DNA from 2 places in the Clostridium sp. MB05 genome. Region 1 is predicted to be linked to the other one. Evidence: a T-box and tRNA genes for the amino acid it is inferred to sense, from the RefSeq annotation. Region 1 holds a T-box; the other holds one or more tRNA genes.
What was found. A T-box is a leader RNA that pairs with one kind of tRNA and senses whether it is charged. The one in region 1 lies ahead of alaS (alanine--tRNA ligase), so its partner is inferred to be a tRNA-Ala.
Positions count from the first base shown of each region.

Region 2: it has a tRNA-Ala gene. The T-box ahead of alaS (alanine--tRNA ligase) is inferred to sense a tRNA for this amino acid. The anticodon was not compared.

Region 1 is NZ_CP174370.1:1,765,446-1,769,656, reverse strand. Features, by position in the region: gene alaS (alanine--tRNA ligase) at 1-1,719, opposite strand, end outside; T-box leader at 1,780-1,952, opposite strand; gene ACH36K_RS08230 (AI-2E family transporter) at 2,016-3,047, opposite strand; gene ACH36K_RS08225 (PRC-barrel domain-containing protein) at 3,041-3,523, opposite strand; gene mnmA (tRNA 2-thiouridine(34) synthase MnmA) at 3,617-4,211, opposite strand, start outside.
Region 2 is NZ_CP174370.1:382,842-387,052, reverse strand. Features, by position in the region: gene ACH36K_RS01930 (NAD(P)/FAD-dependent oxidoreductase) at 1-1,169, opposite strand, end outside; gene ACH36K_RS01925 (transcription repressor NadR) at 1,192-1,698, opposite strand; gene ACH36K_RS01920 (HDIG domain-containing metalloprotein) at 1,714-2,217, opposite strand; tRNA gene ACH36K_RS01915 (tRNA-Ala) at 2,334-2,409, opposite strand; rRNA gene rrf (5S ribosomal RNA) at 2,421-2,537, opposite strand; rRNA gene ACH36K_RS01905 (23S ribosomal RNA) at 2,593-4,211, opposite strand, start outside.

The DNA.
Region 1 (4,211 bases):
ATGCAACATATGTGTAGCGGTATGGTTCTTTGCTATATTATTTCTTCTTAAGATATCTATTTTAAGATTTGCTTCTTCATTAATTTTTATTGTACCATCTACAACCTTAACGTAATGAATAGTTTTTCCACCAACATTTTTCTTTGTATCATAAACATATGCTTCTCCAGAAGCTGTCTTTATAGTTCCTTTGTCTCCTACTTGACCACCCATTTCAGCATAGAAAGGAGTTTTTTCAGTAACTATATACCCTTTTTCTCCATTAGATAATTCTTCTACAAAATTATTATCATCAGCTAAAACTAATATGCTTGATTTTTCATCAATATTACTATAGCCTATAAACTCTGTATTTATAGAAGCATCAATTTTATTTATTGGATTCTCATCACTTCCCATATATGATGACTCTCCCCTTGCACTTCTAGCCCTTTGTCTTTGCTCATCCATCTCTTTTCTAAATGCTTCGTGGTCAACATTCATTCCCTTTTCTTCTAATATTTCTTCTGTTAATTCTATAGGGAATCCATAAGTATCATATAACTTAAATGCCTTTTCGCCTTTTAATATTTTTTCGTTAGAAGACTCCATTTCTTCTATATAATTATTTAAAATATTCATTCCAGAATCTATAGTTTCATTAAATCTTTCCTCTTCTAAAGAAACTATTCTCTCTATATATTCTTTGTTTTCTAAAAGAATTGGATAAGCACGGCTATAATTTTCAACTACTGATTCAACTATTTCAGTTAAGAATAAATCCTTTATTCCAAGCAGTCTTCCATGTCTTGCAGCTCTTCTTAAAAGTCTTCTTAATACATATCCTCTACCTTCATTACTTGGTTGAACCCCATCAGAAATAAGCATAGTTACTGATTTAACATGGTCTGTAATTATTCTTAAAGAAATATTCTTAAGCTTATCTTCTCCATATTTCACACCTGAAAGTTCTGATACTTTTTGTAGTATATTTTTAACTGTATCTATTTCAAATATATTATCTACACCTTGCATTATTGTTGCTATTCTTTCAAGTCCCATTCCTGTATCTATATTAGGATTTGCTAATCTATTATAACTTCCTTCTTCATCCCTATCGAATTGAGTAAATACAAGATTCCAAAACTCAACTACTCTATCTTCGTCACTAGCCATTACAAATTCATCTACATTTGTAATTACTCCTTCACCTCTATCATAGTGAATTTCTGTACAAGGTCCACATGGTCCTACTCCTATTTCCCAGAAGTTATCATCTTTTCCAAGTCTAAATATTCTCTTTGGATCTACATCTGTTTTCTTGCACCATATATCAAAAGCTTCATCATCTTCTAAATATATAGTTACATATAATTTATCTTTTGGAATTTGAAGAGTTTCAGTTATAAACTCCCAAGCCCAAGGAATAATTTCTTCTTTAAAATAATCTCCAAAAGAAAAATTCCCAAGCATTTCGAAAAATGTTCCATGTCTTGATGTTTTACCTACGTTTTCTATATCACCTGTTCTTATACACTTTTGACAAGTTGTTATTCTTTTCCTTGGTGGTTCTTGTAATCCAGTAAAATATGGCTTAAGCGGTGCCATACCTGCATTTATCAATAATAATGATTTATCATTTTTAGGGACTAGAGGGAAACTCTCTAATCTTAAGTGATCCTTTGATTCAAAAAAGCTTAAATAAGCTTCTCTTAATTCATTCGCTCCCATGAATTTCATAACTATTACCTCCAATTTCGCTTTATCTTTATAAAATAAAAAAAGTTTCCATCCCTATAAAAAAGGGACGAAAACATAAATTCCGCGGTACCACCCTAATTATGTATTAAAAATACATCACTTAGATAATATAGCTCCAAGATAGCTTCAATATATAATGTAAGAAGTTTTCAGCATCCACTTCCTCTCTGCATACATAAACTATATTTACTCATTCTTTTCAACGCTAAATATTAAATTTTCTTATATTTCAATGAAATTATAGTTTATTTATTAAAATATGTCAATTATTTTATTTAAAACAAATAATTATTAATATCATCATATATAACCTTTATTATAACTCCTATTGGAACTGCAACTATCATACCTACAAAACCACCTAACTTCTCCCCTACTAAAAGAAGTATTATTATAATTATAGGATGCATATTAGTACTATCTCCAGTTATTTTAGGAGACAATATATTTCCTTCTATTTGTTGAATTATAAACACAGCAATAAGTGTCCACAGAGCCTTATTAGGTGATTCCATTAAAGCTACAAATATAGCTGGAACTCCACCAATTATTGGGCCAAAATAAGGTATTATATTTAGTACACCATTAAAGATTCCAAGTATTAAGGCAAATTTCACTCCTATAATCATGAGAACTGCAAATGTTAAAACTCCAATTATTCCCGATAACAACAACTGACTTATTATGTATCTCGCTAGAACTTTATCTATATGACTAATAAGCTTTTTAGTTATTATTCTTTTTTCTGTAGGTAATATTAATAAAAGTTTATTATAAATTAAATCTCCATCTACTAAAAAATAATATGTAACTATAGGTATAATGGCGAGAGAAATTAAACTTTCAAAACACATAAATAACTTCTCAAGGAAATTGCCAGCGAGATTGCTAAAAAATATATTTACTTCCTCACTTATTTTAAAATATAGTGTTTGAAAAAATGATATATCATTTAAATGCATCTTATAAGCTAAATTTTCAATATATTCATCAATATTATCTAATATGTATCCAATATTATAACTTTCTCTTATTAATGAAGGTATTACTATATATGAAATTAAACATAAGCTTAATAATATTATTAATATAATTGAAATTGATGATATTTTTTTGCTTATATTAAATTTCTCACTTATACTATCTCTCATAGGTTTTAGAGCATAAGCTAAAATAAAGCTAATAAAAACAATATTTACTATACTATTTATTGTATTTATTTTTATATATAAAATTAGGATTATTATAAAAGATAAGATTATTAAAATTGGATTTATCACTTTTTTATATTTTTTATAGCTCAGCATGTTTTTCTCTTACGAGGCAAGCTTTGAAGCCTAACCTCATCACTACCATAATATAAAATAAAATCTTCCCCTAATACACAATTTTTTAAAAGCAATATTTCCTTACCCTTTATTATCCTATCAAATATTCCAGAACTCATTATTAATCCTTTTATAGAAAAATCATTTTTTTCTATAATTAAATCCTCTAAAATCCCTCTCATAACATTATTTTTATCTTTTATATCAATATCTTTTATTGATTTAAATGATAATCCCTCTTTTTCACTTAACTCTTTTACAATCATAACTTCTTCTAAAGAAATTATATCATCAACCTTTACAAAATTCTTTTTGCTAAATAAAAAGTAGTTAGATATAAAAAAACCTTTTATTTCACCATTGTAAAAATCGATATAAATATCATCTACTATCCCTAAGTACTTCCCCCTTATATTATAAACCTTTAACAAATAGAAATCCTTGGTCTTTAACATAGTTAATCTCCTTTCTATAAAACAATAACTATATTATCCCCCAAAGAACAAAAAAAAATTCTCATTGATCATCTATGAGAATTTTTATTTTATTTATAGAATTTTTTCTATTATTCCACCACCAACAACTATATTTCCATCATAAAATACAACTGATTGACCTTTAGTAATTGCTCTTTGTTTATCTTTAAAAGAAACTTTAACTCTACCATTAGGAAGTGGTGAAATTGTAGCTTCTGCTGGTTTTGCTTGATATCTTACCTTAGAAGAAACCTTTATTTCTTCATTTAAAGTATCAAATGGAATAAAGTTAACATCCTTAGCAACTAAGTCTGTCTTAAACACATCTTCTTCTGGCCCTATAACAACTTCATTAGTTCTTGGATTTATATCTGTAACAAAAACAGGAGTACCTAAAGATAAACCTAACCCTTTCCTTTGGCCTATTGTATAATAAACTATCCCCTTATGCTTACCAAGTACATTACCATTTTTATCAACAAAATTTCCTTGTTGTATTTCATTAGGTCTAACTAGTGTAATATACTTACCATGATTATTATCAGGTATAAAACATATTTCTTCACTATCTTTTTTATTGTGAACAGCAAGACCAATTTCTTTAGCTATTTCCCTTATTTTATCTTTAGTATAATCTCCACAAGGCATTAATGTTTGACTTAATTGT
Region 2 (4,211 bases), 1.4 Mb from region 1:
ACACATATAATCTTCCCATATCTTTTATCTACAGCTATTATTTCATTAGCTTCTTTTTTTCCAAGTTCTCTAAATTTATAAATTTCTCTTCTTTTATCAATAAAGTTTTTCTTTAATGTACAATTTAAATTATTAGCTATAGTATCACAAAGCATTTTTGCTATTGCTGGTGCTATAGTAATTTTCCCATAATGAGTGCCTGTTACTCTTATATATCCTTTATCTATCTCACTATCATCTATTACCATAGAATCTTTATTGTAACTTTCTCTAAATAAATTATTTATATTATTTTTATCTAAGTCTATTAATAAGCTATTTGCATACATTAAATTATCTTCTAAGCTAGTTTTTTCTGTACTTTTTATTCCTATTAACGATCCTGTAGTTGTTGTTGGAGTACTTAGTACAAAAGTATTTTTATCAAAAGTTTCTATTACTATTTTATTTAATTTATTTTTATAATTATCATCGACTAATAAATAACTCATATTTTTAAAGCAAGATTCATTATTATCTATTTCTTTATCTTCAACTTTTCCATTTTCTCTTATATAGATTTCATGAGGAATTGTATTTATAACAACCTTGCATGTAAATTTATTTTTATTGGTAGTTACTTTAAATCCTCTAGCTAAACTTTGTATATTTAAAACTTCTTCTTCTAGCCTAAAATTAACTCCATTATCTGAAGCCACTTCAGCATATGCAATAGCTAGATCATAAGGTGCTACTATTCCTATATTTTCAGAATATAATCCTTTTTTTATATTAGGATTTATATTGGGTTCTATATCATATACATCTTTATCATCTATTAAATAAACGCCGTCTATCCCTCTTTTTTTTGCTCTATCATACATCTCTTGTAATTTCTTAACACCATTTTCATCATTTACAACTCTTAAGGCTCCAATTTTCCTAAAAGGAACTTTAAACTTTTTACAAGTATCCATCATTATTGAATTTCCTATATATTCAAGTCCAGCCATTACATCATCAGATGTCTCTGATCCGTCATATACTATAGATGTATTTACAAATGAAATATCATCTGCTATATCATAATCTCTTTCTATTAATGCTATATTAAAATTATATTTTGATAACTCATATGCAACTGAACACCCTATTATTCCTCCACCTAATATAAGAATATCATAGTCCATAAATATTAAATCCTCCTAAACTCTATAATAAAAATCCTTTTTTCGATAATTCCATCTTTATTGCTTCAATGTTCTCTTCATTATCTGCAGCTATAGTATGAAGATGAACCCCATTAGTCAAATTTGAAAGAGGTTTAATATTTTTTCTTTTAAATTCACTTTCAAATTTATTTAAATCATTTAAGTTTTTTATCATTAAATTTCCTTTTATTTCACCATAGATAGGATGATCTATTATAACATCTTCTATTATACCACCATATTTAACTACGATTTTTAATTCTTCTATAGTTTCGCTACTTCCATGATTAACTGCAATAATAGCTTTTACTTTATTAATATCTTTATTATAAATATATCCATCTGGAGTGGCTATTATATTTTTACCAGCAGCTCTTAATATAGCTATATCTTTTACTATTATTTGCCTTGTAACTCCAAATAAATCAGCTAATTCTGTTCCTTTAATTGCTCTATTCTTTTCAATTATCAACTTTATAATTTTTTCTCTTCTTTCAATAGCTCTCATAAATACACCTCTGTACTAATTTTTATCATCACAAGTACTTATTATATTAAGTATTCTATTATTATTTACTTTATTTTTATTATGATGATATCTTACCACTTGTAAAAATTCTTTATCATAATTAAAATCTTTAAGCATATCTAATCCTATTTTAGGATGATTATAATATATATCTATTTGTTTTACTTTATTGTACTTTTTAATTTTACCTTTAGTTGTCTTATCTAATAACACAATTACAGATTTTTCTATTAAACTTAAATGTTTTTTACTCTTTCCTACATCATGCAATAACGCTGCCTTAGCTAGTTTATTTATATCAACATCTATATTAAAATCTTCTTTCATTTTTATTGAATCTTTACATACTCTTATACAGTGATGCTTATCATTATGTTTTAACTTATTAAATATTTTAATTTCATCTTCACTTAAAAACTTATTTATATAATCATGATCTATATCCTTAAATAATGAAGTAAATCCCCATATAAATTGTTTTATTCTATATAAAGCCATTCTAATCACCTATATTTATTATATCTATATATATATAGATAATAACACTATATATTTTCATTATCAATTATATATATTTTTATAAACAAAAAAAGCTACGAAACCAATCGTAGCTTTGGTGGAGGTAAAGGGATTCGAACCCTTGACCCCTTGCGTGCAAGGCAAGTGCTCTCCCAACTGAGCTATACCCCCATAAAAAAATAACCTGGCGACGTTCTACTCTCCCACACAGTTTCCCATGCAGTACCATCGACGCTGTAGAGCTTAACTTTCCTGTTCGGAATGGAAAGGAGTGTTTCCTCTACGCCATCATCACCAGATATCAGAGTGTTCTCTGAAAATTGCACATGAATTATTGCCAAAATCTTTTAATTATTGGTCAAGCCCTCGACCTATTAGTATCAGTCAGCTAAATATGTTACCACACTTACACCTCTGACCTATCAACCTTGTGTTCTTCAAGGGGTCTTACTAGCTTATGCTATGGGAAATCTCATCTTGAGGGGGGCTTCACGCTTAGATGCTTTCAGCGTTTATCCCTTCCCGACTTAGCTACCCAGCCATGCTCTTGGCAGAACAACTGGTGCACCATAGGTCAGTCCATCCCGGTCCTCTCGTACTAAGGACAGCTCCTCTCAAATTTCCTACGCCCGCGACGGATAGGGACCGAACTGTCTCACGACGTTCTGAACCCAGCTCGCGTGCCGCTTTAATGGGCGAACAGCCCAACCCTTGGGACCTACTACAGCCCCAGGATGCGACGAGCCGACATCGAGGTGCCAAACCTCCCCGTCGATGTGGACTCTTGGGGGAGATCAGCCTGTTATCCCCGAGGTAGCTTTTATCCGTTGAGCGATGGCCCTCCCACGAGGTACCACCGGATCACTAAGCCCGACTTTCGTCCCTGCTCCACTTGTGGGTGTCGCAGTCAGGCTCCCTTCTGCCTTTGCACTCTTCGAACGATTTCCGACCGTTCTGAGGGAACCTTTGGGCGCCTCCGTTACTTTTTTGGAGGCGACCGCCCCAGTCAAACTGCCCACCTAACAATGTCCCGTCACCAGATTCATGGCGTCCGGTTAGAATCCCAATACTGTCAGGGTGGTATCCCAAGGGTGACTCCACTAAGGCTGACGCCCTAGCTTCTCAGTCTCCCACCTATCCTGTACAGACAATATCGAAACTCAATGCTAAGCTACAGTAAAGCTCTACGGGGTCTTTCCGTCCAATCGCGGGTAGCGAGCATCTTCACTCGCACTACAACTTCGCCGGATTTGCAGTTGAGACAGTGCCCAAGTCATTACGCCATTCGTGCGGGTCAGAACTTACCTGACAAGGAATTTCGCTACCTTAGGACCGTTATAGTTACGGCCGCCGTTTACTGGGGCTTAAGTTCACACCTTCGCTTGCGCTAAGTGTTCCCCTTAACCTTCCAGCACCGGGCAGGCGTCAGCCCCTATACATCAGCTTACGCTTTAGCAGAGACCTGTGTTTTTGCTAAACAGTTGCTTGGGCCTATTCTCTGCGGCCTGCTCTCGCAGGCACCCCTTCTCGCGAACTTACGGGGTCAATTTGCCTAGTTCCTTAACTGCAATTCTTCCGATGGCCTTAGGATTCTCTCCTCATCTACCTGTGTCGGTTTGCGGTACGGGCACTACTTCTCTCTCTAGATGCTTTTCTTGGAAGCATGGAATCAGATACTTCGGCCAAATTGGCCTTCCCCATCACACCTCAGAATTGCTAAGACGGATTTTCCTGTCTTAACTCCCTAAATGCTTAGACTAGCATTTCCAATCGCTAGCACATCCTATCCTTCTCCGTCACACCATCGATAATAACGATAATAGTGGTATTGGAATATCAACCAATTGTCCATCACCTACGCCTTTCGGCCTCGGCTTAGGTCCCGACTAACCCTGGGCGGACGAGCCTTCCCCAGGAAACCTTAGATTTTCGGCCTGTAAGATTCTCACTTACATCTCGCTACTAATGCCAAC